Regions from separate parts of the Rhodoferax sp. EU05-FHT12H12 genome, predicted to be linked through region 2. Evidence: predicted binding sites of a transcription regulator. Region 2 holds the regulator's gene; each other region holds the start of a gene.

Region 1 (10,537 bases), on a different contig from region 2:
GAACACGTGGTGATGGCGACCCGCGACGAGCGCCGCCCCATCGTCATGTTCACCAACGACAACGACAGTGGCAATGCACGTGCCGCAGTGGCCGCCGGGGTGTCGGCCTACATCGTGGCGGGCCTGCAGACGGAGCGCATCCGCCCGATTCTGGACGTGGCCCTGGCCCGCTTCCAGCACGAACAAGCCCTGCGCAAAGAACTGGATGCCACGCGCACCGAACTCCATGAGCTGTCCGCCGCGCTGCAAGACCGCAAAGTGATCGATCGCGCCAAGGCGCTGCTGATGCAACGCCAGCAACTCAGCGAGGAGGCGGCCTACGCCAAACTGCGCAAAACGGCCATGGACAAGAACCTCAAGATTGTGGACGTGGCCCAGCGCATGCTGGATGTGGCCGACTTGTTGTCTTGAAACAAGGACACAACTGCTTACCTGCCGTTCACACCCTGGGAACTTTTGCGGGCTATGCTGAGAACCATGTCACACGAAATACCCATGGAACAACTGGCCGCCGAGGTGTATGACGCCGCGCCCGTGGCCGTGCAGGAGCGCATGGTGTCGCAACTGGTGGGGAAAATCTACGAAACAGCGCCGGTGACGGTGCGCAGCAAGCTCATCCTGCACCTGATGAAACCCCTGGGCGTGTTGTCCCTGGTGGCCGTGGCCGACGGCATCTTCGCCAACATCCGCTTTCGCAATGGCTGGCCTGATGTGCAGGTGCTGCCCGACGATGTGAAGAACGTGGAGCCCCAGGATGTGGTGGCACTGACGCACTATGCGCAGCAGGTCAGCCTGCATGTGCTGGACGGGTTGGCCAATGTCGTCATGGCGTCCCCGGTGGTGGCCACCTCCGCCGCCACGGCCCTGCTGGTCCACATCCTGATACAGCGCAAGCGTGCAGACCGCCGCGCAGAGCAACGCAGCTAGTCACCGCGGGCCGACTCTGCCGAGGCCACAGGCCGCGACGGCAACACCCCAACAGCAACTCAAAAAACCAGCACGGCCGCCCCAGCCCCCCCCTGCGCAAATGCATGGGCCGGCCAGAGAGCGCACCAAGCCGCGGCATACCCACGGGGCGCAGGCCCCAAAAGTACCACCCCCTGGCGCTTGCGCCCGCTTTGGTGCAGTGCACAAAATCAGTGCGTCACGCGAATTTTTAAGCAAAATAGGCCCGAGACCAACGTAGATACTGCGCAAGCAGCTCCTGAATTCATAGCATATTGCAGCTTGAACAAGCTGGCACAGACATTGCGTTAATCCCTGCGAGACCGACAACGGTCATGCACTGCACCCCACCTAACGGCGGGTAGGGCTCAGGGCAAACAGGACAAAGGCGTCCCCACGGGTTCACTTGCGCACCACGCAGCGAACCCAGTGCGGACGCCTTTTTTGTTTTTCGTTTTGTGTTTTTACTTTTGGAGCTTGCGTATGACTGACCTTCTGAAAGCCAAACTCAGCCGCCGTGCTGTTCTGCAAACCGCCGCTGTGGGCGCCATTGGCATCGACCCCGCACTGCGCGCGGCAGTGTACGCCGCAGGCTCGGACGCTCCCGAGAAAACCGAGGTCAAGATCGGCTTCATCCCCCTGACCGACTGCGCCAGCGTGGTCATGGCTTCGGTGCTGGGCATCGACAAGAAGTACGGCGTCACCATCATCCCCAGCAAGGAAGCCAGCTGGGCCGGCGTGCGCGACAAGCTGGTGAACGGCGAACTGGACTTCGCCCACGTGCTCTACGGCCTGGTCTACGGCGTGCATCTGGGCGTGGGCGGCCCCAAGAAAGACATGGCCGTGCTGGCCACGCTCAACAACAACGGCCAGGCCATCACCCTGTCCAAGAAACTGGCCGACAAGGGCGCCGTGGACGGCGCAGGCCTGGCCAAGCTGATGGCCGCCGAGAAGCGCGAGTACACCTTTGCCCAGACTTTCCCCACCGGCACCCACGCCATGTGGCTGTACTACTGGCTGGCAGCCCACGGCATCAACCCCATGAGCGGCGCCAAGGTCATCACCGTGCCGCCGCCACAGATGGTGGCCAACATGCGCGTGGGCAATATGGATGGCTACTGCGTGGGCGAGCCCTGGAACCACCGCGCCATCATTGATGGCATTGGTGTGACCGCCATGACCACCCAGGACATCTGGAAAGACCACCCCGAAAAGGTGCTGGGCACCACGGGCGACTTCGTCAAGAAGTACCCCAACACCGCCCGCGCCGTGACCGCCGCCATTCTCGAAGCGGGCCGCTGGATCGATGCCAGCCTGTCCAACAAAAACAAGATGGCTGAAACGATTGCCGACAAGAGTTATGTGAACACCAGCGTAGACGCGATCAACCAGCGCATCCTGGGCCGCTACCAGAACGGCATGGGCAAGACCTGGGACGACCCCAACTACATGAAGTTCTACAACGAAGGTGCGGTCAACTTCCCCTACCTCTCCGACGGCATGTGGTTCCTGACCCAGCACAAGCGCTGGGGCTTGCTCAAGGACCACCCCGACTACCTGGGTGTGGCCAAGCAGATCAACCAGATCGACATCTACAAGCAGGCCGCCACCGCCAGCAAGACGCCGCTGCCCAAGAGCGACATGCGCAGCAGCAAGCTGATGGACGGCGTGGTCTGGGATGGCAAGGATCCCAAAAAGTACGCCGACAGCTTCAAGGTCAAGGCCTGAGTTCCACCCCACCCACAAGGAGGTCACCATGGTGAGCGCCGTTTTTCACTCGCCCCTGGCTGCTGCAGCCGAGGGGTCTGCTATAAAAAAAGAAGCTGCTAGCGCAGTATCCACGGGGGCTAGCATGCCAAAAAGCACTCAAACGGTGGTATCCACCGCCCCCGCACAAGCCAAACCCGGCTTCGACTGGCGCGGCCTGCTGCTGCAGGTGCTGCCGCCGTTGCTGGGCCTGGCCTTGCTGGTCGGTATCTGGGCGCTGGTGAGCGTGGGCACGTCGGCCAGCATCCCCAGCCCGCTGGAGACCTGGAAGCAGGCCGTCGTGTTGTTCAGCGACCCGTTCTACCGCAAGGGCCCCAACGACCAGGGTGTGGGCTGGAACGTGCTGTTCTCGCTGGAGCGCGTGGCGCTGGGATTTGGCCTGGCGGCTGCGGTGGGCATTCCGGCAGGTTTCATGATCGGCCGCTTTGAATTTTTGAGCCGCATGTTCAACCCGCTGATCAGCCTGCTGCGCCCCGTGTCGCCGCTGGCCTGGTTGCCGATTGGTTTGCTGGTATTCAAGGGTGCCAACCCGGCCGCCATCTGGACCATCTTCATCTGCTCGATCTGGCCCATGATCATCAACACCGCAGTGGGCGTGCAGCGCGTGCCGCAGGACTACATGAACGTGGCCCGCGTGCTCAATCTCAGCGAGTGGAAGATCGTCACCAAGATCCTGTTCCCCTCGGTGCTGCCCTACATGCTGACCGGCGTGCGCCTGGCGGTCGGCACGGCCTGGCTGGTGATCGTGGCGGCCGAGATGCTGACCGGTGGCGTGGGCATTGGTTTCTGGGTGTGGGACGAGTGGAACAACCTCAACGTCAAGAACATCATCATCGCGATCTTCGTGATCGGCATCGTGGGCCTGCTGCTGGAGTACGCCCTGATCAAACTGGCGACAGCGTTCACATTCGAAGAGGTGAAGTCATGAGCAACAGCAAGTACATCGAAATCCAGGGCGTAGAACAAACCTTCAAGACCAAGAAGGGCCTGTTCCCCGCGCTGCGCGACATCAACCTCACCGTGGCCAAGGGCGAATTTGTAGCGCTCATCGGGCACAGCGGCTGTGGCAAGTCCACGCTGCTCAACCTGATTGCCGGCCTGACCACGCCCACCGCAGGCAACCTGCTGTGTGCCAACCGCGAAATCGCAGGCCCCGGCCCGGAGCGTGCCGTGGTGTTCCAGAACCATTCGCTCCTGCCCTGGCTCACCTGCTTTGAGAACGTCTACCTGGGCGTGGAGCGCGTATTTGGTGCGGGCTCCAAGAGCACCGGTGCGGCGTCCGAGAACAAGGCCCAGTTGATGGCCCGCACCGATGCGGCACTCGCGTTGGTGGGCCTCACCGCCGCGGCACAAAAACGCCCTGGCGAAATCAGCGGTGGCATGAAGCAGCGCGTGGGCATCGCCCGGGCCCTGGCCATGGAGCCCAAGGTCTTGCTGATGGACGAGCCTTTTGGCGCGCTGGACGCACTGACCCGCGCCAAGCTGCAGGACGAGTTGCTGGAGATCGTGGCGCGCACCCAAAGCACCGTGGTCATGGTCACGCACGATGTGGACGAGGCCGTGCTCTTGTCCGACAAGATCGTGATGATGACCAACGGCCCCGCCGCCACCATTGGTGAAGTGCTCAGCGTGGACCTGCCCCGCCCGCGCAACCGCGTGGCCCTGGCCGACAGCCCGCAGTACCTGCAGTACCGCAAGGCCGTGATCGACTTTTTGTACACACGCCAGGCCCACGTCGAAAAGGCGGCCTGAGCACGCACCCCCCCTGTGCCACCAAGGGCGCCCTGCGGGGCGCCCTTTTTTTGTGCGCACGCCGCACCCAAATCAGGCACAAATCATGCTTGCACTTGGTCCAGCACGACCAACGAAGGTCTAGCAATCTTGCGGTTGAGCGCCTGCCCTTCTGGTAGCGCACATTCGGTATCTGGTGCCTGAAAACGGCGCCCGTCGCTTCCGCGCCCCCCTCTCTCCCCACAGAACCTCTACGGAGCCCACCCATGGCCGGATTTCGTCAATTCCTGAAAAGCGGACACACACCCACCCTGTTTGCCGCGTTTTTTTACCTCATGTTCTCGTTCGTCATCTGGGTGATGAATGGCGCCATGGCCCCCTTCATCAGTGAGCAGTACCAACTGACGGCATCGCAAAAAGGTTTGCTGCTGTCCATCCCCATCGTGGCCGGGGCCATCATGCGTTTCCCGCTGGGGCTGCTGGCGCAGTATGTGGGGCGCAAGACGGCCACGATGGTGGAGCTTGTGCTGATCACCTTCACCATGTCCTTTGGCTACTTCTTTGTGCACACCTATGACGACCTGCTCAAGATGGCTCTGCTGCTGGGCGTGGCCGGTGCTAGCTTTGGGGTGGCCATGTCATTGGGCTCGGGTTGGTACCCGCCCAAGTACAAGGGTCTGGCCATGGGCTTGGTGGGCGCGGGCAATGCAGGCACCGCACTGGCGGCACTGCTGGCACCGCCCCTGGCCCAGGCCTATGGCTGGCAAACCGTGTACGGCTTTGCCGCGCTGGCCTCGCTGGTACCCATGGCCGTGGTGCTCTTCATGGCCAAGGAGCCACCGGACCGTGACGAACACGCCAGCATGCGCCAGCACCTGGCCTGCCTGATGGAAAGCGACGGCTGGGTCTTCAGCCTGATTTACGTGGTCACGTTTGGTGGCTTTATCGGCATCGTGACCTTCCTGCCCACCTACTACTACGACCAGTTTGGTGTGAGCAAGGTGCAGGCCGGGCAGCTCACCATGCTGGCCGCGCTGATGGGGGCGGTGGTGCGCGTCGCCGGTGGCTGGATCTCCGACCACTGGGGCGGCGTGAACACGCTGACGGTGGTCTTGGTCATCGTCTCGCTGGCACTCATCGGCGTAGGGATGTCGTCCGGCTCGCTGGTCATGACCACGCTATTGCTGATCGTTTGTTTTGCCGCGCTGGGTGCGGGCAATGGCGCACTGTTTCAGTTGGTGCCGCTGCGCTGGCCCACCTCCACGGCGGTGGCGGGGTCCATGATCGGCGAGATCGGCGCCTTGGGTGGCGGCACCATCCCGGCCTTGATGGGCCAGTCCAAGCAGCACACCGGCAGCTTCATGTCCGGATTTGTGGTGTTGGCAGTGTTCTCCCTTCTGATGCTGGTCGTCATGCGCGCCATGCAAGTCCGCTGGACCCGCACCTGGGCTGAAAAGGGAGGTCGTGCGCGTAGCGCATGATCCTCGCGGTCAGCCGCCCGCATCCGTGCGGGCGCTCTCGTTGGGCGCAGGCGTGTCTCTCATGCCCACGCGCCCCACAAAAGGCAGGCGCAATGCCGGGGCGTTGAGATCAATGCCGAAGTTCAGGCCCAGCACATTCAGCTCCAGCCCCTCCTGCAAGCCCACACTCACGCCCAGCAGCCCCAGCAGGGACACGTGCACACCGGAGCCCGATGGAGAAACCCCGACGGGGTTGCTCAGCGGCCGGTAGTCTTTGCCGATCGCGTTGGATGGCAAATCCAGTTGCAGCGCCCGCACCTCGCGGCCAATGTGCGCCAAAAAGGTGTTGCTGTTGGGCCCCGGATAACTGCGGTACTGGTCCGCATAGGGGTAGCTGGCCACCGCGGCTTCGATGCGGTCAATCATGGTCTCCACGCCGGCGCCCCGGTGATCCACCAACAGCTCCGGGAGCGAGCCGTACCAGAGCCCGTCAGGGATGGCGTAGTTGCGCTGCACCACCCGCGGCGCGCGCCAGCCCACCACGTCGTAACGCGTGTAGGCCGTCTGGCCTTCGCGCTTGTAAATGATCCAGGGATGCACCGCAAAATTGCCGCGCCAGCCATAGGTGGGCGCCGCGTAGACCTGCACGATGGCTTGGTCCACATGCTGCCGGGGGTCTGGCGCCTGGCCCGACGAGTGCCGGGGCACCGTAGCCCAGTTTCGGCTGGGGGTCTGTTGGGCCTGCACGCCTTGGGCACAGAACACCAACCCGCCCCACAGGCCCACAACCACCAAACGCGCAAGTGCACGCACAAGCATCAGCGGCTGGAGTCAGCCGAAGGAGGCCACCGGTGGCGGCAAGGTGTCATCCAGGTAGAGCTCGTACTCGTCCCACTCACCCTTGCCAAAGTTCTCGTCGCACTGTTGGGCAATGTCGTCGAAGGACGTGAACTCGGTGCAAAACATCACGGTGCTGAAGTCTTGGCGGTAGGCGCGCCCCGCTTCGTCAAGCAAATCGCCTTCGGGGTCCATGACGGTCTGGCAGCAATGCACCCAGACGTAATGGCCCTCCAGGGCGTCCTCCATCTCCAGGGCACGCAACGCCTCTTCTTCGTCTGCACGCGGAGGCCACGGCTTGGTCAAACGGTAGGTCTGTCCATGGCAGGGGTGCTGGGGGTCCAGCTCCAGATCAATGGTTTGCCAGTCCGGTGAAATCTGGTCGGCCACCGCCATCAACTCCGCTTGGCTGATGTCGCCTTCCCAGTACACATCGGTGATGTGCACAGAGCTGCCAAATTCGCCGAACCAGAGGCTGGCTTTGTGTTTCAAGGTGTCAGGGTGCATGCGGAACTCCAAAGTGCGTTGGAGCACTTTAGCGCATGCCACCCCGCCAGCCCCAGCCGGGTGGCGAAAAGCCTGATCCGCTCAGTGGTCCAGCTTGGAGGGACTGTCCCTGCTCAGCAGGGCATCGAACCACGCCGCGTGCTGGGCACTGCATTTCATGTGCCGCTGCAACTCACGCTGGAACGACGTCAGCCGCGGCTGGCGCTGCTGCATGGGAGGTGTCAACGCTTTACCAGGCTGCCGAATTTTTCGCATGGGCGGTCCCTTCGAGTGGTGAAACCATCGTAGCGCCTTGGTGTGACACCCGGCGGCTGCACGCCGCTCTTTTTTTGTAAAGCCCAAAAACTGTGGGGCCGTCTCCACACGCGCCCGCCTACCCTAAAAAACGGCAAACGCAGCACTATGAATCGCATTAGAAAAACCTATTTGAGCGCATCGCACGCAAACCCTACACTGACTCTGCAAACCAATTTTCAACAGCCGAGGAGATACCCATGTCGACAGAAGCCAAGTGCCCATTCCCCCACGCCGCCCGCACCAACACCACGGCAGGTGCCCCCTCCAACACCAGCTGGTGGCCCAACCAGCTCAAGCTCACTGTTTTGCACCAGCACACGCCCGCATCCAACCCCATGGGCGCAGCGTTTGACTACGCCGAGGCCTTCAAAACCCTGGACCTGCATGCCGTCGTAGAGGACCTGAAGGCCCTGATGACAGACTCACAAGACTGGTGGCCTGCCGACTGGGGCCACTACGGCGGCCTGATGATCCGCATGGCCTGGCACAGCGCCGGCACCTACCGCACCAGCGATGGCCGCGGCGGCGCAGGCAGCGGCAACCAGCGTTTTGCCCCGCTCAACAGCTGGCCCGACAACGGCAACCTGGACAAGGCACGCCGCCTGCTCTGGCCTATCAAACAAAAGTACGGCCGCAAGATTTCGTGGGCCGACCTGATGATCCTGGCCGGCAACGTGGCCCTCGAGTCCATGGGCTTCAAAACATTCGGCTTTGCCGGTGGCCGCCCCGACATCTGGGAGCCCGAAGAAGACATCTACTGGGGTGCCGAAAAAACCTGGCTGGCCACCAGCGACAAACCGGACAGCCGCTACTCCGGAGACCGCAAGCTGGACAACCCGTTGGCCGCCGTGCAAATGGGGCTGATTTACGTGAACCCGGAAGGCCCGGACGGCAAACCCGACCCCGTGGCGAGCGGACGGGATGTGCGCGAAACCTTTGCCCGCATGGCCATGAACGACGAAGAAACCGTAGCCCTGGTGGCCGGTGGCCACACCTTTGGCAAGGCACACGGCGCGGGTGACCCGGCACTGGTAGGCCCCGAGCCTGAAGGCGCAGGCATCGAAGAACAAGGCCTGGGCTGGATCAACAAACTCGGCTCTGGCAAGGGCGTGCACACCACCACCAGCGGCATTGAAGGCGCCTGGAAACCCAACCCCACCACCTGGGACAACGGCTATTTCGACATGCTGTTGGGCTACGAGTGGGAGCTGACCAAGAGCCCCGCAGGGGCCCACCAGTGGGTGGCCAAAAACGTGAAACCCGAACACATGATTCCGGACGCACACGACCCGTCCAAGAAACATGCGCCCATGATGACCACGGCCGATCTGTCCCTGCGCTTTGACCCGGCCTACGAAAAAATTTCGCGCCGTTTCCACCAGAACCCGGCCGAATTCGCCGACGCTTTTGCACGCGCCTGGTTCAAGCTCACCCACCGCGACATGGGGCCGGTGAGCCGCTACCTGGGTCCGCTGGTCCCCAAGGAAACCCTGATCTGGCAAGACCCGATTCCCGCCGTCAATCACGCCCTGGTGAATGCACAGGACGTAGAGGCCCTGAAAGCCAAGGTACTGGCAGCGGGCCTGTCCACCGCCCAACTGGTGAGCACAGCCTGGGCTTCGGCATCCACCTTTCGCGGCAGCGACAAACGCGGCGGTGCCAACGGCGCACGCATCCGCCTGGCGCCGCAAAAAGACTGGGAAGCCAACCAGCCAGCAGAGTTGGCCAAAGTGCTATCAGCGCTGGAGACCATCCAGAAGGCGTTCAACAGCACACAGTCGGGGGGCAAACAAATCTCCTTGGCCGATCTGATCGTGCTGGCGGGCGGTGCCGCCATTGAGGCTGCGGCGCAACAGGCAGGCACTGCCGTGACGGTGCCGTTCACCCCAGGCCGCATGGATGCTTCGCAAGAGCAGACCGACGTGGAGTCGTTCGCCGTGCTGGAGCCACTGGCTGACGGGTTCCGCAACTACGTTCGCAAGGGTGCAGAAGGCCCTGCTGCCGAACTATTGGTGGACAAGGCCCAATTGCTCACCTTGAGCGCGCCCGAGATGACGGTGCTGGTCGGCGGCCTGCGTGCCCTGAATGCGAACGTCGGGCAGGCAGCCCACGGTGTGTTCACCAAACGCCCCGGCGTGTTGAGCAATGATTTTTTTGTGAACCTGCTCGACATGGGTACCCAGTGGCAAAAGTCTCCCACTGCGGCGGGCGTACTGGAAGGCCGTGACCGCAAGAGCGGCGCCATCACATGGACAGGCACGGTGGCCGATCTGGTCTTTGGCTCGAACTCGCAGCTGCGGGCCCTGGCGGAGGTCTATGCGTCCAGCGATGCACAGACGGCCTTTGTGCAGGACTTTGTGGCCGCCTGGACCAAGGTAATGAACCTGGACCGCTTCGACCTGGCGTAAACCGCGCTCTTCCTGCCTATTTGGGCAGGAAGAGCAGCCAGTACACCAGCAACAGATTGACCAACCCGAGGACAAAGGTCGCCAGCTTCCAGACGAAGCTGGGGTCGCGCTGCATCAGCGGCGTGCCCTGCGGGGCGGTGAGCGGGCGCGACGCGCCACGCTCCAGGGCCAGCAAAAACTCTTCGGCCGTCTCAAAACGCTGGCGCTGGTCCCGCGCCACGGCTTTTTGCAGCACGTGGTCCAGCCAGATCGGCACCTCGGGGTTGTGGCGGCTCGCAGGGGTAGGGTCCCGGTAGTAGCGGCCCACCTGGTAGGGCAAGACATCACCATAAGGCAGCTTGCCAGTCAGCAGTTGGTAGAGCGTGACACCCAACGCAAACAAATCACTCTGCGCATTCGGCAGTTGGGCTTCACCTTCTTCGGCCTCGCCCTTGCCGTTGACCGACTTGGTACGAAAGCCCCACTGCTCGGGGTTCACATAACTGGGCGTGCCTGCGTGCAGGGCGCGCATGACAGCGGGCTCGCGCCCACTCAGGGCCACGCCCAGGTCCAGCACACGCAGCACGCCGTCTTCGCCCAGGTGCA
Region 2 (10,537 bases):
ACAAATCTCGGGGCTGGTGTTTGCGGGCCTGCTGGTGGCCACGACGGGGTATGTGCTGGAGCGCAACTGGGCCATCGTGTGGCTTTTGTTGCCGGGCATGGCGCTCATGCTGGCCTGCCTGTGGCTCAGCCGTCTGGGCCGAGTCAATTTTGCCAACCTGCTGTTCCTGTTTTCCCTGACCGGGCTGGTGTGCGCGCTGACCTGGGTCAGCGAGGGCATCAAGGATGTGGCGCTGCTGTCCTTTCCGGCCTTGCTCATCATGGCCGGCTTGCTGGTGACGGCGCGCGCATTTTTTGCACTGCTTGGCTGCATGGTCGTCTACCTGGTGTTCCTGAATCTGGCCACCGAGGTGCTGCACTGGCGCAGTACCGGCTATGTGAGCCCGCCGGACGAGCAGTTGCGCGATGTGTTGACGATTCTGGTGGTCAGCGGCTTGGCCATCTGGCTGATCCTGAACGACTTGCAGAAGGCCTTGGCGAATCTGCAGTTGCAAATCGCGCGCTACCGCGAGTCGCAGGCGCAACTCACCTACCTGTCCCAACATGACGGCCTGACCGGTTTGGCCAACCGGGGGCTGGGTCGTGAGCGGATGGAGCGTGCCTTTGCGCTGGCGCACCGCCAGAACCTGCGCGTGGCCTTGCTGTTTGTGGATCTGGACAACTTCAAGGTCATCAATGATTCGCTGGGCCACGCTGCCGGGGACGACTTCCTCCGGCAAGTGGCGCAGCGCCTGAACCAGGCGCTGCGCCAGGCCGACATCGTGGCCCGCCACGGAGGGGATGAGTTTGTCATTGGCCTGTGTGATGCGGGCCATGCTGACAGCGTGGCGGCGGTGGCCGCCGAGGTGTTGCAACGCATGGAGATGCCCTTCACGCTCAAGGACACCGAGGTGTCCACGTCCTGCTCCATTGGCATTGCATTGTTTCCCGATGACGGCGGAGACTACGAAACCCTGATGCGCCAGGCCGATGTGGCCATGTACCGCGCCAAGGAGTCGGGGCGCAATGCCTTTCGCTTTTTTGATGCGGCCATGCAGGCCGACTTGCAACACAACCTGCAGCTGGTCGCCAGCTTGCGTGTGGCGCTGGCACGCCAAGAATTTGTGCTGCATTACCAGCCCGTGTTTGACCTCCAGACGGGACGGCTGGTGGGGGCCGAGGCCTTGATCCGCTGGCAACACCCGGAGCAGGGCTTGCTGATGCCGGGGCACTTCATTGCTGCGGCCGAAAAAGCGGGCGTGATTGTGGAGATCGGCGAGTGGGTGCTGGTGCAGGCCTGTCAGCAGGCGGCGCAGTGGCAGCGGGCCGGGGCGCCGCTGGTGCTGGCGGTCAATCTGTCGCCGGTGCAGTTTCGCCGGGGCAATGTGGAGCAGGTGGTGGAAGCGGCTTTGCGCCAGTCGGGCTTGCCCGGCCACTGTCTGGAGCTGGAGATCACCGAATCGACGCTGATTGAGGACACTGAGCGTTTTGTGGTGTCACTGCAGCGTCTCAAGGCGCAGGGGGTGTCGATCGCGATCGACGACTTTGGCACCGGTTACTCCAATTTGGGCTACCTGCAGCGCTTTGCGGTGCACAAGCTCAAGATTGACCAATCGTTTGTCAAAGGCATGCTCGACAGCGAGCCACAACACGCCATGGTGGCCGCCATCGTGCAAATGGCCAAGGGCCTGCGCCTGGTCTCCCATGCCGAGGGCATTGAGGAGGAGCGCATCCGCGATGCACTGCGCGCGCTGGGTTGCGAGCAGGGGCAGGGGTACTGGTTTGCCCGGCCCGAGCCGGCCGACGCCTTTGGTCAGCGCCTGGCGCCGGCCGAGTAGGCATGAAAAAGCCCGCACAGTGGCGGGCTTGGCGGAGGGCGCGGCGCTTATTTGGCGCTCAGGCACTCACTCATGAACTTCTTGCGATCGTCGCCTTTGAGGTCTTTGGTCTTGGCGTCGGCGTTGCAGGTCTTCATCTTGTTTTGCTGGCTGGTGCCGGCGTCAGCGGCGGCCGCTGCGGGTTTGGCGCTCAGGCATTCGCTCATGAACTTCTTGCGCTCGTCACCTTTGATGTCCTTGGTTTTGGCATCGGCGTTGCAGGTCTTCATCTTGTTCTGCTGGGCGGTAGGGGCCTTTTCGTCAGCGGCGTGTGCGCCTCCGACGGCCAGTGCCAGACCCAAAGCCACGAGGGAGATCAATTGTTTCATCAGTCGTCCTATCCAAAAGATGGCAGCGATGCCGCCGTTGTAGAAAAAACCCTAGCACTTACAAGCATATAACGGAAAGATGTCAGCGCCGTTGACGGCCTGACCCCCGGGCTTTCCCGAGGGGCCCGTAAAATCGGTCCATGCTCACCGTCAAACACGATCTTTTGCAAGCGCTGGCCGCTTGCCTGGAAAAACTCTCGCCCGGCTCGGCCGCCAAGGCCGCTTTTGAATCCCCCAAGGTTGCGGCCCATGGCGATTTCGCCACCACTGCGGCCATGCAGCTGGCCAAGCCTTTGAAAATGAACCCGCGCCAGCTGGCCGAAGCCCTGCGCGCCGACCTGTTGGCCACGCCGGTCTACGCCCAGTGGGTGCAGGACATTGAGATTGCCGGGCCCGGCTTCATCAATATCCGCCTCAAGCCCGCTGCCAAACAAGAAGTGGTGCGCGAAGTGCTGGGCCAGGGCGAGCAGTACGGCTACCAGCCCCGCAATGGCCAGCGCGTGCTGGTCGAGTTTGTCTCGGCCAACCCCACCGGGCCCCTGCACGTGGGCCATGGCCGCCAAGCCGCGCTGGGCGACGCCATTTGCAATCTGTTCGGTACCCAGGGCTACGCGGTGCACCGCGAGTTCTATTACAACGACGCGGGGGTGCAGATCGACACCCTGACGAAGAGCACCCAGCTGCGTGCCAAGGGCTTCAAGCCCGGTGACAGCTGCTGGCCCACCGACCCGGACAACCCGGAAAGCAAGGCCTTCTACAACGGCGACTACATCGCCGACATTGCCGAGGCCTTCAAGGCCAAGGCGTCGATCAAGGCCGACGACCGCGAGTTCACGGCCAATGGCGATGTGGACGACTACGACAACATCCGCCAGTTTGCGGTGGCCTACCTGCGCAATGAGCAGGACAAGGACCTGCAGGCGTTCAACCTGCACTTTGACCAGTACTACCTGGAGTCCAGCCTGTACACCAGCGGTCGCGTGGAGGCTGCTGTGAACAAGCTGGTGAGCAACGGCAAGACCTATGAGCAGGACGGCGCGCTGTGGCTCAAGAGCACGGACTATGGGGATGACAAAGACCGCGTGATGCGCAAAAAGGATGGCACCTTCACCTACTTTGTGCCGGACGTGGCCTACCACATTGCCAAGTGGGAGCGCGGCTTTACCAAGGTCGTCAATATCCAGGGCACCGACCACCACGGCACCATTGCCCGCGTGCGCGCCGGCCTGCAGGCGGCCGACGTGGGCATCCCCCAGGGCTACCCCGACTACGTGCTGCACACCATGGTGCGCGTGGTGCGCGGCGGTGAAGAGGTCAAGATCAGCAAGCGCGCGGGCAGCTATGTGACGCTGCGCGACCTGATTGAATGGACCAGCAAGGACGCGGTGCGTTTCTTCCTGCTGAGCCGCAAGCCCGACACCGAGTACACCTTCGACGTGGACCTGGCCGTGGCCAAGAACAACGACAACCCGGTCTACTACGTGCAGTACGCCCATGCGCGCATTTGCTCGGTGCTGGCCAGCTGGGGTGGTGATGTGGTCGGCCTCAAGGCCGTGGACCTGTCGGCGCTGGAGAGCCCGCAAGCCCAGGCGCTCATGCTGCTACTGGCCAAGTACCCCGAGATGCTGAGCGCTGCGGCGGAAGGCGAAGCTCCGCATGACGTGACGTTCTACCTGCGCGAGCTGGCCGCCAGTTACCACAGCTATTACGACGCCGAGCGCATCCTGGTGGATGACGAGGCGGTGAAGCTGGCGCGTCTGGCGCTGGTGGCCGCTACCGCCCGCGTATTGCACAATGGCCTGGCCGTGCTGGGCGTGAGTGCCCCGCAAAAAATGTGAGATTAAGAGAGAAAGCAGCACATGAAGTTTGAACGTGGCGGAACCGTTGTGGGGTTCATTGTGGGCGTGGTCGTCGGCCTGGGTGCTGCGCTGGCCGTGGCAGTCTACGTCACCAAGGTACCGGTGCCCTTTATCAACAAAAGCCAGAGCCGCAGCGCCGACCAGAACGAGGCCGAAGCCCAGAAGAACAAAAACTGGGACCCCAATGCCATCCTGTATGGCAAGAACCCGGCTCCCGCCGTGCCACCGGCCACCACCCCGGCGTCCGCTGCATCTGCAGCCAAAGCCAAGGCCGAGGTGAAAACGGAGGCCAAGCCGGATGCCAAGGCCACCAAACCAGAGGCCAAGGCTGAGCTCAAGCCCGCCGTGTCAGCCGATCCGCTGGGTGACCTGGCCAAGGCCAAGACCGCGGCTCCCGCAGAGGCCGATGCCTTTGTGTACTTTGTGCAGGTGGGCGCCTTCCAGAAGGCCGAAGATGCCGAGAGCCACCGTGCCAAGCTGTCGCTGAGCGGTATCGAGACCAAGATTTCCGAACGTGAACAGTCCGGTCGTCCGGTGTTTCGGGTGCGCGTGGGGCCTTTTGACAAGAAGGAAGACGCCGACAAGGCCAAAGACAAAATGGACAAGTCCGGCATGGACACTGCTTTGGTTCGGGTGCAGCGCTGAGCGCGGGCTCCACAGGAACTTTCCCGGTGGGGCCCTGTCCCACCAGCCCCTTTACACAGTGAGACGGATATGAAACGACGCGAATTCACGCAACTGACCACTGGCGCAGCCTTGGCTTCGGCTACTTTGCTGGGCACTTCGGTACACGCCCAGGCCAGCAAGCCCAAGGCAGGGACCGATTACCAGGTGCTGGACCCACGGGCTGCCGTGGAAGCTGGGGCTGGCAAGATCGAGGTGGTGGAGTTCTTTTGGTACAGCTGCCCGCATTGCAATGCGTTTGAGCCCACATTGCAGGCCTGGATCGCCAAGTTGCCCAAAGATGTGGTGTTGCGTCGTGTCCCCGTTGCGTTCCAGGACAGTTTTGTACCGCAACAGCGCCTGTATTTCACACTCGAAGCCATGGGCTTGGTCGAGAAACTGCACGCCAAAGTGTTCGCCGCCATCCACGTCGAAAAGAAGAACCTTGCCAGCGGCGAGGCGATTCTGGAGTGGGTGGGTCAGCAGGGCGTGGACAAGGCCAAGTTTGTGCAGCAGTACAACTCCTTCACCGTGGTGACCAAGGTGACCAAGGCCACGCAGTTGCAAAACGCCTACAAGGTGGAGGGTGTGCCTGCGCTGGGTGTGGCAGGGCGTTACTACACCGATGGCTCCATGGCTGGCAATATGCAGCGGGCCTTGCAGGTGGTGGACACGCTGGTTGCCGACGTCCGCGCAGGGCGTTAATCCGCCGGGTTTTGTTGCTGGTTTTGCCGCGGGTGGGGTGCCGGCCTCCAAGGGCCGGGGCTAGAATGGTTTGGCCCCCCAACCTTTGTGGAGACCGTTCCCATGGCGCAGCAGAAATTTCGGCTTGTCACCCGCAGCGATTTTGATGGACTGGTATGTGCGGTGCTGCTCAACGAGCTGGACCTGATCGACGACATCAAGTTCGTCCACCCCAAGGACATGCAGGACGGCAAGGTGGAGGTGTCCGACCGCGACATCACCACCAACCTGCCTTACGTGCCGGGCGTGCACCTGGCGTTTGACCACCACGAGTCAGAAACGGTGCGCAACACCGGCGAGCGCCCCAATCACATCATCTTGCCCCACGCGGATTCGGCCGCGCGCGTGGTGTTTGACCACTATGGCGGTGCCAACCGTTTCCCGGCACGCTTTCACGACATGATGGAAGCGGTGGACAAGGGCGACTCGGCCCGCTTCAGCCACGACGAAATCATGGCCCCCACAGGCTGGGTGCTGCTGAACTACCTGATGGATTCGCGTACCGGCCTGGGCCGTTTCCGGGAGTTCCGCGTCAGCAACTACCAGTTGATGATGGACTTGATCCAGTACTGCCGAAACCACGGCATCGACGAAATCCTGCAGCTGCCCGATGTGGTGGAGCGCGTGGATCTGTACTTTGAGCACGCGGCCAAGGCCAAGGAGCAGCTGCTGCGCTGTTCCACGGTGCATGGCAATCTGCTGGTGCTGGACCTGCGCAACGAAGACACCATCTTTGCGGTGAACCGCTTCATGGTCTACGCGCTGTTCCCCCAGACCAATATCTCCATCCACGTGTTGTGGGGCCTGCAGAAGCAAAACACCGTGTTTGCCACCGGCAAGTCCATCACCAACCGCACGTCCAAGACCAATATTGGCGAGCTGATGCTGGGCTACGGCGGGGGCGGCCATGCCAACGCGGGCACCTGCCAGGTGGAGAATGACCGCGCTGCCGAGGTGCTGCAGGCGCTGACCACCAAAATTAACGCCGACGGCTGAACCCGCCAGGGCGCGAAATGCGCAAAGCGCTCGGTACAATGGCCGAAGCGCTTTTCGAGCAAGTTTCGTGCCTTTATGAAAAATACCCTTTTGTCGGTGTCTTTGTGGCTGGTGATGGCCGGTGTGGCGGGTCACGCCTGGGCCGAAAAAGCCGACCGCAACAAGCCCATGAACGTGGAAGCAGATGCCCTGCGCTACGACGACCTCAAGCAGGTCAGCGTCTTCACCGGCAACGTGGTGCTGACCAAGGGCAGCATCGTCATCCGTGGTGCCCAGCTCGAAGTGCGCCAGGACCCCGATGGCTACCAGTTTGGCCTGGTCACCGGTTCTGCGGCCACCCCGGCATTCTTCCGTCAGAAGCGCGATGGCTTGGACGAATTTATTGAGGGCGACGGTGAAACCATTGAGTACGACGGCCGCGCCGACACCGTGCGCTTCATCAAAAAAGCCCAGTTGCGCCGACTGCGTGGTGCCACCCTGGCCGACGAGGTGACGGGCGCCAGCATCCTGTACGAAAACCTCAGCGACCGCTTCACCGTGGACGGTGCGCCCAAGAGCGCCACCGCCCCCGCAGGCCGGGTGCGGGCCATGCTGACGCCCAAACCCGACGCTGCGGCGCCCGCCGTGCCCCAAGCCAGCCCCACCTTGCGCGCCACGCCGCAACTTGAGAAAGCCGCCCAGTGAGCGCGCCCACCCAAGAAGCCCCGGACACCAGCACCGGGCGGCTGGAAGCCCGGCATTTGCAAAAGTCCTATGGCAAACGTCAGGTGGTCAAGGACGTATCGCTGGCCGTGCGCACGGGGGAGGTGGTGGGGCTGTTGGGCCCCAACGGCGCGGGCAAAACCACCTCGTTCTACATGATCGTGGGTCTGCTGCGCGCCAGCGCAGGTGACATCACCATCGATGGCCAGTCCATTGAGCACATGCCCATCCACCGCCGCGCGCGCCTGGGGCTGGGGTACCTGCCGCAAGAGGCCTCGATATTCCGTAAGCTGAATGTGGAAGACAACGTGCGCGCCGTGCTGGAGTTGCAGCGCGACGAGGCGGGCAACCCGCTGAAGTCGGCCGAAATTGAGTCGCGCCTGACCGCGCTGTTGCAGGACTTGCGCGTGGAGCACCTGCGCGAGTCGCCTTCGCTGGCCTTGTCGGGTGGCGAACGGCGCCGGGTCGAGATTGCGCGCGCATTGGCCACGCGGCCTCGCTTCATCTTGCTGGACGAGCCCTTTGCCGGTATCGACCCGATTGCCGTGATCGAGATCCAGCGCATCATCAACTTCCTCAAGGGCCGCGGCATTGGGGTGCTGATCACCGACCACAATGTGCGCGAGACCCTGGGCATTTGCGACCACGCCTACATCATCAGCGACGGCCATGTGCTGGCGCAGGGCACCCCCTCCGAGATCGTGAACAACGCCGATGTACGCCGGGTGTACCTGGGCGAACACTTCAAGATGTAGATGAAACAAGGTCTTTCACTACGCGTCTCCCAACACCTGGCGCTCACGCCCCAGTTGCAGCAGTCCATCCGTCTGCTACAGCTCTCCACGCTGGAGCTGAGCCAGGAGGTGGAGCAGATGCTGGACGAAAACCCGTTTCTGGAGCTGACCGAGGACCGGGCCGAGCGCGAGGACTTCGGCCTCAACGCCGCCGACGCCACCGTCAGTGAAGGCGATCGCCTGTCCGAGAGCGGTGAGGCGGACTATGCTCCTAATTCTGTAGCTGACTACGCAACATCCACGAGCGCTAGCAGCACAAATGATGAGGAATCCACACCGCTGAGCAGCAGCGACGAGCCCAACTGGGAGGGGGACGGCACCACCGAAATGACGCCCGATGACGGCGAGTGGGGCGTGGACGCCAAGGCCAAGGCCAACAACCTGGGTGACGATGAAGAGAAAGACGCCACCGAGCTGGCACGTTCCGCCGAATCACTGCAGGCCTTTTTGCACCGCCAGGCCCTGAGCCTGCGCACCACGGCCACCGATGCGGCGGCGCTGCGTTTTCTCATCGAATCGCTCAACGACGATGGCTATCTGGAAGACCCGCTGGAAGAACTGGCGCGCAGCCTGAACCCCGGCGATGAAGAGCAGCTGCAAGACCTGGTGCACCACTTCACCGTGGCGCTGGGTCTGCTGCACAGCCTGGAACCCGTGGGCGTGGGCGCGCGCGACCTGGGCGAGTGCTTGCGCCTGCAAGTGGCGCACCTGCTGCAACTCGCGGATGAGGAGGGGGAGGTCGACCGGACCGAGGTGCTGCAGGTGGCCCTGGGCATTTGCAACAAACCGATGGACCTGCTGGCCCGACGCGACATCAAGCGCCTGGTGCAAATGGGTGTGGGCAGCGATGCGCTGGTGCGCGAAGCGATTGCGCTGATCGCACGGCTGGAGCCCAAGCCCGGACGCCGCTTTGTGGACGTGGAGCGCAACATCGTGGTGCCCGACGTGTTGGTGGTGGCGATTGGCAAGGTCGGTGGCACGCCCAAGTTCCGCGTACAGCTCAACCCCGAGGTCATGCCGCGCCTGAAGGTGCACGACATTTATGCCAACGTGCTGCGCAACCACCGCGGTGGCCGTGACGGTGCAGGCCACGCGGCGCTGCAGCAGCGCCTCCAAGAGGCGCGCTGGTTCATCAAGAACATCCAGCAGCGCTTTGACACCATCCTGCGCGTGAGTACGGCCATTGTGGAGCGGCAGAAAAACTTTTTCACCCACGGCGAGTTGGCCATGCGCCCCCTGGTGCTGCGCGAGATTGCCGACGAACTGGGCCTGCACGAATCCACCATCAGCCGCGTGACCACCGCCAAGTACATGGCCACCCCGTTTGGCACCTTCGAGCTCAAGTACTTCTTCGGCTCGGGCCTGGGCACCGAGAGCGGCGGCAATGCCTCCAGCACCGCGGTACGCGCGCTCATCAAGCAGTTCATTGCCTCCGAGAGCAGCAAGAAGCCCTTGAGTGACAACCAGATCTCTGACATGCTCAAAGAGCAGGGTATCGAATGCGCCCGGCGCACCGTGGCCAAATACCGCGAGGGCCTGAAGATTGCCCCCGCCTCACTCCGCAAAGCGCTATGAACCAACTGACCCTTTTTCTCCCCTGTGCCGCTGGCGTGGAGGAGTACCTGGCGCCGGAGATTTTGCAAATCACCGGCCTGCCGCCCGGCTGCGTGACCAAGCAGCGCGGTGGTGTGGCCGTGCGCACCTCGTTTGCGCACGCCATGTTGCTCAACCTTTACAGCCGCCTGGCGCAGCGCGTGCTGGTGCTGGTGTCGTACACCGAATACCGCAGCGAACAAGACCTGTACCGCGCCGGTCTGCAGGTGCCGTGGGAGCAGTGGTTCACACCCAAGGAAAGCATCAAGGTCGAAGTGACGGCGCAGCACAGCCCGTTGACCTCGCTGAACTTTGCCGCGCTCAAGGTGAAGGACGCCGTGTGCGACCGCTTCCGCGAAGTGGCGGGCGGTGTGCGTCCCGACGTGAACACGCAGTGGCCCGATGTGCGTATCTACGCCCACCTGACCACCGACAGCTGCTCGCTCTACATCGACACCTCGGGTGAACCGCTGTTCAAGCGTGGCTGGCGTGAGGACAAAGGGGATGCGCCGCTGAAAGAGACCCTGGCCGCGGCCATGATTGCGGCCAGCGGCTGGGCCTCGGGCGACGACGACCTGATGCCCTTGTACGACCCCTGCTGTGGTAGCGGGACGGTGGCCATTGAGGCCGCACAGATTGCCTGCAATATCGCAGCCGGTTCGTTGCGTCGCTTTGCGTTCGAGAAATACCGCCCCTTCCGCTCGCAGGAATGGGTGGACATGAAGGCCGAGGCCGCCGCCAATGTGGTCAAGCCCGAGCCGGGTCAGGCTGCATTGATTTACGGCAGCGATGTGTCGCACCGCATGGTGGACTTTGCGCAGCGCAACGCGCAGCGCGCGGGCGTGGCTGACGTGATCGAATTCCGCGGTGGCGACGCGCTGCAGCGTATGCCCCCGATTGAGGGCGGCGGCGTGATGGTGCTGAACCCTCCCTATGGCGAGCGCATCGGCATCGGCGGTGTGGCCGGTGAGGGCGAGGGTGCGCGTTTTGGCGCACGTGAAC
Region 3 (10,537 bases), on a different contig from region 2:
CGCAGGACGTGATGCGCGCAGGCCCCTACACCATGGGAGCCGATGCACTGGCGGTGGATGCGGCTGACCTGATGGAGGCCAAGCGCATCACCAGCGTCCTGGTGGTGGATGCACAGGGTGCCTTGTGCGGTGCGCTCAACAGCAACGACTTGATGCGCGCGAAAGTCATCTGATGGCCGCAACACCCCAAATCCAGTTTGCGCCCGATCTGTTGCTGCGTGCGCAGGGTATCCAGGTAGTGTTCCTGGATGTCGACGGTGTGTTGACCGATGGCGGTCTCTTGTTCTCCGAATCTGGCGAAACCCTCAAGCGCTTCAACACCCTGGATGGCCACGGCCTGAAGCTGCTGCAAAAGGCCGGCATCACCCCGGTCATCATCACCGGCCGTGACTCACAGCCCTTGCGGGTCCGCTTGCAGGCTCTGGGGGTGCTGCATGCCCACTTTGGAACCGAGGACAAGCGCCCTGCTGCCGAGCAGACCCTGCAGACACTAGGCCTGGACTGGTCGCGGGCCGCCGCCATGGGCGACGACTGGCCCGACCTCCCCGTGATGCGCCGCGCTGCGCTCGCGTGTGCGCCGATCAACGCCCATGTGGAAGTGCTGGGTGCTGCGCAGTACGTGACCCGCGCCTCGGGCGGCCACGGCGCGGTGCGCGAGCTGTGCGACTTGTTGCTGGTGGCAAGTGGCCGTTATGCGGACTTGCTGGAAAGTTATACACAGTGAAAAACTTCCTGTACGAAGTGTGGGATCGCGTCCTGCTCTACCTCCCCCTGATGGTGATGGGCACGCTGGCGCTTGGCACATACTGGCTGGTGCGTAGCACGCCAACACCGGAGGTGGCGCTGGCCGAGCGTGTGCGCGGTCACGAACCTGACTATTTCATGCACGGGTTTTCCATCAAGACCTACGATGCAACGGGGCGTATGCGTTCCGAGGTCCAAGGCAGTGTGGCACGTCACTACCCCGACACCAAATGGATCGAGATTGACGGCATTCGCATCCGTTCGTTTGATGCCCAGGGTCGCCTCACCACCGCCAGTGCCCTTCGCGGTCTGACCAATGACAGTGGCTCGGAGGTCCAGCTGATAGGCAAAGCCGTGGTGGTGCGCGAGGCAGACACCACGGCGGCTGGTAAGGCCACGCCTCGCATGGAATACCGGGGTGAATTTCTGCACGCGTTCATGGACACCGAAGTGGTGAAATCCCAGCAGCCGGTGGAGCTCACCCGTGGCAAGGACCGGTTCACGGCCGATGCCATGGACTTCGACAACGTGGACCAAGTCATGCGCCTGCGCGGTCGTGTGCATGGCACTTTGGTGCCTGATTCCCGCTAACTTTTACCCGCGTTTCTGGAGCACCCAATGGCCGCTTTGATTTTCATTACTGGTGCTTCCAGTGGCATTGGCCAGGCCCTGGCATGGCGCTATTACCAGGCTGGCTATACCTTGGCCCTGGTTGCCCGCCGGGTCGAAGAAATCCACACCTGGGCCCGCAGCCAGGCGCTGGATGCCACGCGTTACCGGGTGTACGGTGCGGATGTGTCAGACATCAACAGCATTGTGGCGGCAGGACAAACTTGTCTCGCAGAGCTCGGTGTGCCCGATGTGGTGATTGCCAATGCAGGCATCAGCGTGGGGATGGACACGGGTGTTCGCCGTGACCTGGATGTCATGGTGCGCACTTTCAGCACCAACAACGTGGGATTGGCCGCAACCTTTCACCCCTTTGTGCGGGCGATGGAGCAGCGCGGAAGCGGCGCTTTGGTAGGTATTGGCAGTGTGGCAGGGATTCGTGGCTTGCCGGGCCATGGTGCCTATTGCGCGAGCAAGGCGGCAGTGATCAGTTACTGCGAATCTTTGCGCGGTGAGCTGGGTAGCAGCGGCATCAAGGTCGTTACCCTGTGTCCTGGCTATATCGACACACCACTCACACGCCAGAACCGCTACAGCATGCCATTCTTGATGCAGCCCCATGAATTTGCTGCGCGGGCGTTTGATGCGATTGCACAAGGTGCAAGTTACCGCGTGATTCCGTGGCAGATGGGCTGGGTGGCCAAAATCTTGCGCGCACTGCCGAACGGCTTGTATGACAAGGTGTTGGCGGGGCGGCCGCGCAAACGCCGTGAAGATGAGAATTAAAGGCTGACGTAGCAATAAAAAAGGGACCTTGCGGTCCCTTTTTTTTGCAAAGTACGTGTACTTGCTGTCTGCTGCTTAGTAGCTGCTACGGCCACCGCCGTAACCACCGCCACCGGAGCGGCCGCCGCCACCGCCGCCGTAGCCGCCGCCACCGGAGCGGTCACCGCCGCCGCCGTAGCCGCCGCCACCGGAGCGGCCGCCACCGAAGCCGCCACCACCAGCACCACCGCCGAAGCCGCCGGAACGGGGAGGACGGGGTTCCATGGGACGTGCTTCGTTCACCACCAAGCCGCGGCCACCGAACTGTTGACCGTTCATGGCGTTGATGGCGGTTTGTGCTTCAGCATCGCTGCCCATTTCCACAAAACCGAAGCCTTTGGAGCGACCTGTGTCGCGCTCCATCATGACTTTGGCGCTGGAAACGGAACCGTGTGCGGCAAACGCTTGTTGCAGGTCTTCGTCACGGAAAGAATAAGGCAGGTTGCCTACGTAAAGTTTGTTGCCCATGGAGGGACTCCTCAAAATAACTCAAAACGCGATGGAGTCCTTAACCGCAATCAACAAACCAGTGAAGACTTAAAGCAGACGCGAAACTGACTAAACACCGCAAACTTGCACACCCATACTCAGGGCAATGCGAGATCATTATGCGCTTTTTTTTGGAAAGTCGTCTATTTTTTATTTTTTTTACCGTCGGCCTCTGCATTGGGTTCGGTCTCGGCGTAGTTGCGCCACTGTTGCAGGCTGTTGCGCATGGTGAGGATCTGGCGCTCAAAGCGTGGGCAGGCCGCGCATGCCAGCAGGTGCAGGCGCAGGGCAATACGGTCCCCCAGGGGCAGGGCACGGTCTTCCCGGGCGACCAGAAGGGCCGCCACCTCGCGGCAGCTTTTTCTAAATGGCATCATGGTTGAACAGCCTTTGCAAACCAATGCATCTCCAAACATTCGCGCAAACGCAGGCGGGCTCGGTGCAGCTGCACGTACAGATTGGTCGGCGTGAGCTGCAGCTCCTTACAAATTTCCTCGCTGGAGAGCTCCAGCCACTCGCGCATCAAAAAGAGTCGGCCCTGTACCGCAGGCAATTTGGTTGTGCAGGCCTCCAGGATCTCAAAAAACTGGCGGCGGCTGGTGTCTTGTTCGGGGTTGCCCCACTCTGACGGCATCTGGCTGAAGTGTCCGTCAGGCTGGAAGGCCATCAAGTCCAGTGGGTCCATTTGGTTGTCAGGGTTGGTGTCCGGCGCAGTGACTTCGCGGCGGTGGTGTCGCAGGGCGTCAATGATCTTGTGCTTGAGGATGCCCACCAGCCAGGTCTTGAGTTGGGAGCGGTTGTCAAACGCCTGGGGCTTGGCGATTGCGGCCAGTACGGTCTCGGAGACGGCATCCTCGGCCCAAACCTCGTTGCGCAATTGCAGGCGTGCAAACTTGAGGAGGTAATCGCGGAGGTCGGCGACCTGCAGTTCAAAACTGGGCATGGTGGTCTGTGGGTGGTGTGGGCGCAGTGTACGGTTTCGCCGCGTTGGGGCGCTGGGACTGACAGGGGAAAACCCTTGGATCTCAAAAACTGCCACGCCCTGTTGTAAGAAACAGGCTGCCCGCGGGACTAAACCCCAACCAGCGTTCTGGCGCAATCCCGTGCCACACCCATCTGGTTGTTTCCTTTCCAACCTAGGAGTTTTCTCATGAATCAACGTGCCCTGATCGCCGTCACTGCTGCCAGCCTGATGACTTTGGCCCTGGCTTCTGCCCCCGTGGCGGCGCAAGAGAAAGAAAAGTGCTTTGGTATCGCCAAAGCGGGACAAAACGATTGTGCCAACCTCTCGGGTACCCATTCTTGCGCGGGCCAATCCAAAGTGGACATGGACAAGGGCGAATGGAAATACGTAGTCAAAGGCACGTGCAAGGACATGAAGGGCATGTCCATGGACGATGCCAAGAAGATGAAAAGCTGATCATTCGTCGCATGACCGCCACCCCTTCGCCTTCATCCATGCCTGCGCCCTGTGGCGAGGTGGGCATTGGGTGGCGGCACCCCCATTACGCAGAGCTGCTGGCGCGGCGCCCAGCGCTGGATTTTCTGGAAGTTCACTCCGAAAATTTCTTTGACCATGGCGGCGCGGCAATGGCGGTGTTATTGCAAGCCCGGGCGCAGTACCCCATCAGCCTGCATGGCGTGGGGCTGTCGCTGGGTTCTGCGGTGGGGCTGGACCCCTGGCACCTGGACCAATTGGCCCACTTGGTGCAACGCGTGGACCCGGTGCGTGTGAGCGACCACGCCTGTTTTGCGCGCGGCACGCTGGGAGCGCAGAGTGTGCACGGCGCGGACCTGCTGCCCATCCCCTTTTCTAACGAAGCCCTGGACCTGTTGTGTCGCCATGTGCAGCAGGTGCAGGATCGGCTGCGGCGCCGCTTCCTGGTGGAAAACCTGTCGGCCTACGTGCGTTGGTGCAGTGCCGATGCGCAAGACTGGTCGGAGCCCGATTTTCTGACGACCCTGGCCCGGCGCACCGGCTGTGGCCTGCTGGTCGATGTGAACAATATTTACGTGAATGCACGCAACGCCCAACTGGCAGGCCAGGCGGGCGACCCTGTGCAGGCCTGCCGCGATTGGCTGGACGCCATCGCGCCCGATGCCGTGGGCGAGCTGCATGTGGCGGGCCACTGCCATGTGCAGGACGCGTATGGCGACATCGTGATTGACGACCATGGCAGCCGGGTGAGCCCTGCCGTGTGGGCGCTGCACCAGCATGCGCTGGCGCGCTTTGGTGCGGTCCCCACGCTGGTGGAGTGGGACACCGATGTACCTGCGCTGGACGTGCTGCTGGACGAGGTGGCCATCGCACGCCAGGCGGCGCCGACCATGCGCGACACGGCAGAGGCCCTGGCATGAGCGCGCTGGCACAGCAACAGCAGCGTTTCCTGGAAGGCTTGTTTTCGCTGGACATTGAAAACGCTATAAAAAATATAGCTATTTGCGCAGATTCCATGGGGGTTAGAGGCCTAAAAGCTTACCAATCCAATGGGCGTGCCCTGGCTGAGCGTGCGCTGCTGGCGGCCTACCCGGTGCTGGCCCAAATGTTGGGCGCAGAGAGTTTTGCCGCCCTGGCGCGCGCGCTGTGGCATGCCTCGCCGCCCCAGGTGGGCGACATGGCGCGGTGGGGCAACACTCTGATCGATTTTGTGGCTGCCAGCCCACAGCTGGCAGACGATCCGTACCTGGCCGATGTTGCCCGGGTGGAGTGGGCGCTGCACACCTGTGCCAGTGCGCCCGATGCCGAACTGCAGCCCGCCACCCTGGCCCTGCTGGGTAGCCACGACCTGGACGTGCTGCAGCTCCAGCTCGCCCCCGGCACGGCACTGCTGCACAGCCCATGGCCCGCGGCCAGCCTGGTGCTGGCGCATGGGGATGAGGGGGTGACCCTGGCCGAGGCGGCAACCCTGCTGCGCGCGGGCCAGGCGGAAAATGCCCTGGTCTGGCGCCAGGGCTACCGCCCGCGGTTGCGGCATGCCTTGCCCGACGAGGCCCTTTTTGCGACGGCCCTGCTGCAAGGCGTGTCGCTGGGGGCGGCCATGGATGCCGCCCCGCAACTCGACATCAACGCCTGGTTCACCGACGCCGTGCAGAGCGGACTGCTGCTGGCCGTCCAGGCCCCTGATTTTTCAACCCCACCCACGCCGCGATGACGCCTACCTCCATGCCCTCTTTGCACCTCCTCGCCTCTTCCAGGACTGCCCGCGCGCTGGCGCTGTGGGACTGGGTAGAGCGAGGTCTGAACGCCTTGCAACCCCTGGCTGCGCTGCTGGCGCGCCTGTATGTGGCGCAGGTGTTTTTTCTCTCGGGTCTGACCAAGCTGCGCGACTGGGACATCACGCTGGCCCTGTTTGCGGACGAGTACCACGTGCCCCTGCTTTCGCCCGCAGTGGCCGCAGCAATGGGCACTGCGGGTGAACTGGTCTTGCCCGTGTTGCTGGTGCTGGGCCTGGCCGGGCGGTTTGCGGCGCTGGGCCTCAGTGTGGTGAATGGCGTGGCGGTGCTGGCACTGGCCGAGATTGCGCCCGCGGCCTTGCAACAGCACGTGACCTGGGGTGTGCTGCTGGCGGTGTTGGCCTTGTATGGTTGTGGCCGCCTATCGCTGGGGCCTGTGTTGCGGCGCTGGGCATCGCTGCCAACCTGAGTCCGCGATCCGGCGGGGTACCTTGAGTATCAAATTGGCCTCTAGGCCCCGTGGAATATGCGCAAGCAGCTCCTGAATCAGGAGCAATCAGGCCTCTTGGTTCCGTTCTACCAGTTGGCCTCGCGTTCGGGGGTTGCGCTGATTTTGTGGATGGAGAGGTCGGCGCCGTCGAATTCCTCCTCTTGGCTCAGGCGCAGGCCGATGGTTGCCTTGAGCACGCCGTAGACCACAAAGCCCCCGGCGGTGGCCCAGGCCACGCCCATCAGCGTGCCAATCACCTGTGCGCCCAGGCTCACGCCGCCCAGGCCACCCAGGGTCTGGCTGCCAAAAATACCGGCTGCCACGCCACCCCAGGTGCCGCACAGGCCGTGCAAGGGCCATACGCCCAGCACGTCGTCAATCTTCCATTTGTTCTGCGTGAGCGTGAACATCACCACAAAGATGGCGCCGGCCACGCCGCCCACCACCAGCGCGCCCAGCGGATGCATGAGGTCGGAGCCCGCACACACTGCCACCAACCCGGCCAGCGGGCCGTTGTGCACAAAGCCCGGGTCGTTTTTGCCCACTGCCAGCGCGGCCAGTGTGCCGCCCACCATGGCCATGAGGGAGTTCACTGCCACCAGCCCGCTGATCTTGTCCAGCGTCTGCGCGCTCATCACGTTGAAGCCAAACCAGCCCACCGTCAGAATCCAGGCGCCCAGTGCGAGGAAGGGAATGCTGGACGGTGGATGTGCGGAGATGGCGCCATCCTTGCGGTAGCGGTTGCTGCGCGCGCCCAGCAGCAGCACGGCGCCCAGTGCAATCCAGCCGCCCACGGCGTGCACCACCACGCTGCCGGCAAAGTCATGGAACTCGGCGCCGGTCAGGCCCTTGATCCAGGCCTGCACGCCAAAGTGCTGGTTCCACACAATGCCCTCGAAAAAGGGGTAGACAAAACCGACGATGACCGCGGTAGCAATCAGTTGGGGCCAGAACTTGGCGCGCTCGGCAATCCCCCCCGAGATGATGGCGGGAATGGCGGCAGCAAAGGTCAGCAGGAAGAAGAACTTCACCAGGTCGTAGCCGTTCTTGGCGGCCAACTGCTCTGCGCCCACGAAGAAGGTGGTGCCATAGGCCACGGCGTAGCCCACCGCAAAGTAGACGACGGTGGAGACCGAGAAGTCCACCAGGATCTTCACCAGCGCATTAACCTGGTTTTTGCGGCGGACCGTACCCAGCTCCAGAAAGGCAAAACCGGCGTGCATGGCCAACACCATGATGGCGCCGAGCAGGATGAACAAGGCATCCGCGCCCTGTTTGAGTGCTTCCATAAGTTCCTCTTGTATTGAAATGCTGCTTATTGGTGCAAATCCATGTGAAATTTGCTCCATGCACCAAAAGAAAGCAAAAAATGCGCCAGATCGGGGCCGCGGGGCCTGAGGGGCCGGCGGGTACAATGCGGGCTGTCATTGGGGAGTAGCCGCCCTTCTTCATTGAGAGGGGCTTGCGTCAACAGACTTGTGGTGCCGGCAACGGCACCCATGGCGCAAGCAGAGCCCGTTTCGCGGGTTTTGGCGAGACCTTTGACTGCACGCCTCTGATTTCGGCCGGGGGTGTCGTGCAGTCATGGGTAGGTCCCCGGCCATGGACTCTTCATTCATGGAAGCCTTTTTCCTCTCCACCGGTATCGTTGCGCTTGCAGAAATGGGCGACAAAACCCAGTTGCTCGCGCTCATCCTCGCCGCGCGTTTTCGCAAACCCTGGCCCATCGTCTGGGGCATTCTGGTCGCTACCCTGGCCAACCATGCCATGGCCGGCGCCCTGGGGGCCTGGGTCACCACCGTCATCGGCCCCACGACCCTGCGCTGGATTCTGGGCGCCTCCTTCATTGCCATGGCCGTGTGGATGTTGATCCCCGACAAGCTCGACGAAGAAGACACCGATGCACAGCCGCGCTGGGGCGTCTTTGGCACGACCGTGGTGGCCTTCTTTCTGGCCGAAATGGGCGATAAAACCCAAATCGCCACCGTCATGCTGGCCGCCCGCTACAACGCCTACTTCTGGGTGGTGGCAGGTACCACGCTGGGCATGATGCTGGCCAACGCGCCCGTGGTCTGGCTGGGCGAGCGCATGACGCGCCTGGTGCCGATGCGCGTGGTGCACCTGGTATCGGCGCTGATTTTTGCGGTGCTGGGCCTGGTGGCGCTGCTGGCCTGAAAGGGCCCGCTTGGTATACTGCCCGCTCACAGCGCCAATTTGCTCCAGCTTGCGGGCGCTTAATAAATACAGCTAAACACGGACCCGCCTTCTGGCATTGCAACCCGGCCCGCGTTTAGCGTTGCCGGGTTTTGTTTTTATGCTGATTGCCACGCCCCAGTCCATCACGTTTGATGCCCCTTTGCCGCTGCAAAGCGGGGCAAGCATCCACGGCTATTCCCTGAGTTACGAGACCTACGGGACCCTGAACGCCGACAAATCCAACGCCGTGCTGGTCTGCCATGCACTCAACGCCTCACACCATGTGGCGGGTGTGTACGAAGGCCAGGACAAGTCCGAAGGCTGGTGGGACAACATGATTGGTCCCGGCAAGTCGGTGGATACCAACAAGTTCTTCGTGATTGGCGTGAACAACCTGGGCTCCTGCTTCGGCTCCACCGGCCCCATGCACACCCATCCCGACACGGGCAAGGTCTATGGCGCCGACTTTCCCGTGGTGACCGTGGAAGACTGGGTCAATGCCCAGGCCCGCCTGCTGGATGCGCTGGGCATCCAGACCCTGGCCGCGGTGTTGGGGGGGTCCTTGGGCGGCATGCAGGCCTTGAGCTGGACGCTGCAGTACCCCGAACGCATGCGCCATGCCGTGGTTGTGGCCAGTGCGCCCAACCTGAATGCGGAAAACATTGCCTTCAATGAAGTGGCACGCCGCGCCATCGTCACTGACCCCGACTTTCATGGCGGGCATTTCTACGAACATGGTGTCATCCCCAAGCGGGGGCTGCGCATTGCCCGCATGATTGGCCACATCACCTACCTGAGCGACGATGTGATGAACGAAAAGTTCGGGCGTGAGCTGAAGGATGCGGTGCTGGCCAGTGCCAGTGGGTACAAATACAGCACCCAGGATGTGGAGTTCCAGATTGAGAGCTACCTGCGCTACCAGGGTGACAAGTTTGCCGAATACTTTGACGCCAACACCTACCTGCTGATCACGCGGGCGCTGGACTACTTTGACCCGGCCAAGCCCTTTGGCGGCGACCTGAGCCAGGCACTGGCACGCGCCACCTGCAAATTCCTGCTGGTGAGTTTCACCACCGACTGGCGCTTCAGTCCCAAACGCAGCCGCGAGGTGGTGAAAGCCTTGTTGGACAACAAGCGTGACGTCAGCTACGCCGAAATCGATGCGCCGCACGGCCACGATGCTTTTTTGCTCGACGACCCCCGTTACATGGGCGTGATGCGCTCTTATTTCGATAGCATTTCCAGCGGTTTGAAGGTGGCGGCATGACGGACTTGAATACCCTGCACGCCATCGCCGGCCTGGTGCCCCACGGTGCGCGCGTGCTCGACCTCGGCTGTGGCGACGGTGCCATGTTGGACTACTTGCAGCGCGAGCGCGGTTGCAGCGGTTACGGCGTGGAGCTGGACGATGCCAACGTGCTGGCCTGCGTGCAGCGCGGAGTGAATGTGCTGCAGCTCAATCTGGATCAGGGCCTGAGCATGTTTGGCGACGCCAGCTTTGACGTGGTGCTGCAGATCGACACGCTGCAGCACTTACGTAATGCCGAAACCATGCTCAAGGAAACGGCGCGTGTAGGTCGGGTCGGCATCGTGGCCTTCCCCAACTTTGCGCACTGGCCCAACCGCCTGAGCATCCTGCAAGGCCGCATGCCAGTCACCAAGCGCCTGCCCTACCAGTGGTACGACACGCCCAACATTCGCGTCGGCACCCACGCCGACCTGGCTGTCTTGGCGCAGCGCAATGGCTTGCGGGTGCTTGACAGCTTTGGTCTGCAGGATGGCCGTACCGTCCGCTTCGTGCCGAATCTGCGCGCCGGTACCTCGGTCTACAAGCTGGCCCGCTGAATGCCGCGCTGAACCCGCCACTGCCATGCCCCGCTTTGCCGCCAACCTGAGCTTTCTGTACCCCGAGCTCCCGTTTTTGGAGCGCTTTGCCGCGGCGGCCCATGACGGCTTTGCGGGGGTGGAGTTTTTGTTTCCCTATGCGTGGACCGCGGGCGAGATTGCGCA

What was found. Region 2 encodes sigma-54, which starts transcription at its own class of promoters, with help from an activator protein. Its sites were predicted from a motif close to TGGCANGNAANCTGCTTT; they were not measured.
Region 1: the regulator sigma-54 is predicted to act here: its motif matches at 1,238-1,255, upstream of AC3WS7_RS15130 (CmpA/NrtA family ABC transporter substrate-binding protein).
Region 3: the regulator sigma-54 is predicted to act here: its motif matches at 7,691-7,708, upstream of AC3WS7_RS05120 (ammonium transporter).

The regions. Positions count from the first base shown of each region.
Region 1 covers NZ_JBYTDI010000005.1:128,356-138,892, forward strand. The annotation lists gene AC3WS7_RS15120 (ANTAR domain-containing response regulator) at 1-411, shown strand, start outside; gene AC3WS7_RS15125 (hypothetical protein) at 478-927, shown strand; gene AC3WS7_RS15130 (CmpA/NrtA family ABC transporter substrate-binding protein) at 1,429-2,673, shown strand; gene ntrB (nitrate ABC transporter permease) at 2,702-3,640, shown strand; gene AC3WS7_RS15140 (ABC transporter ATP-binding protein) at 3,637-4,464, shown strand; gene AC3WS7_RS15145 (MFS transporter) at 4,710-5,924, shown strand; gene AC3WS7_RS15150 (DUF3750 domain-containing protein) at 5,934-6,722, opposite strand; gene AC3WS7_RS15155 (hypothetical protein) at 6,735-7,247, opposite strand; gene AC3WS7_RS15160 (hypothetical protein) at 7,329-7,502, opposite strand; gene katG (catalase/peroxidase HPI) at 7,742-9,952, shown strand; gene AC3WS7_RS15170 (bifunctional protein-serine/threonine kinase/phosphatase) at 9,969-10,537, opposite strand, start outside.
Region 2 covers NZ_JBYTDI010000010.1:12,912-23,448, forward strand. The annotation lists gene AC3WS7_RS18115 (putative bifunctional diguanylate cyclase/phosphodiesterase) at 1-1,816, shown strand, start outside; gene AC3WS7_RS18120 (PsiF family protein) at 1,864-2,184, opposite strand; gene argS (arginine--tRNA ligase) at 2,325-4,022, shown strand; gene AC3WS7_RS18130 (SPOR domain-containing protein) at 4,044-4,688, shown strand; gene AC3WS7_RS18135 (thiol:disulfide interchange protein DsbA/DsbL) at 4,758-5,411, shown strand; gene AC3WS7_RS18140 (exopolyphosphatase) at 5,514-6,446, shown strand; gene lptA (lipopolysaccharide transport periplasmic protein LptA) at 6,522-7,130, shown strand; gene lptB (LPS export ABC transporter ATP-binding protein) at 7,127-7,903, shown strand; gene rpoN (RNA polymerase factor sigma-54) at 7,904-9,517, shown strand; gene AC3WS7_RS18160 (THUMP domain-containing class I SAM-dependent RNA methyltransferase) at 9,514-10,537, shown strand, end outside.
Region 3 covers NZ_JBYTDI010000002.1:59,852-70,388, forward strand. The annotation lists gene AC3WS7_RS05065 (KpsF/GutQ family sugar-phosphate isomerase) at 1-173, shown strand, start outside; gene AC3WS7_RS05070 (KdsC family phosphatase) at 173-724, shown strand; gene lptC (LPS export ABC transporter periplasmic protein LptC) at 721-1,335, shown strand; gene AC3WS7_RS05080 (SDR family oxidoreductase) at 1,363-2,139, shown strand; gene rbp (RNA-binding regulator) at 2,215-2,646, opposite strand; gene AC3WS7_RS05090 (zf-HC2 domain-containing protein) at 2,811-3,041, opposite strand; gene AC3WS7_RS05095 (sigma-70 family RNA polymerase sigma factor) at 3,041-3,610, opposite strand; gene AC3WS7_RS05100 (BufA1 family periplasmic bufferin-type metallophore) at 3,818-4,087, shown strand; gene bufB (MNIO family bufferin maturase) at 4,099-5,025, shown strand; gene AC3WS7_RS05110 (HvfC/BufC family peptide modification chaperone) at 5,022-5,819, shown strand; gene AC3WS7_RS05115 (DoxX family protein) at 5,831-6,310, shown strand; gene AC3WS7_RS05120 (ammonium transporter) at 6,418-7,620, opposite strand; yybP-ykoY riboswitch at 7,749-7,943, shown strand; gene AC3WS7_RS05125 (TMEM165/GDT1 family protein) at 7,949-8,506, shown strand; gene metX (homoserine O-succinyltransferase MetX) at 8,646-9,794, shown strand; gene metW (methionine biosynthesis protein MetW) at 9,791-10,372, shown strand; gene otnI (2-oxo-tetronate isomerase) at 10,398-10,537, shown strand, end outside.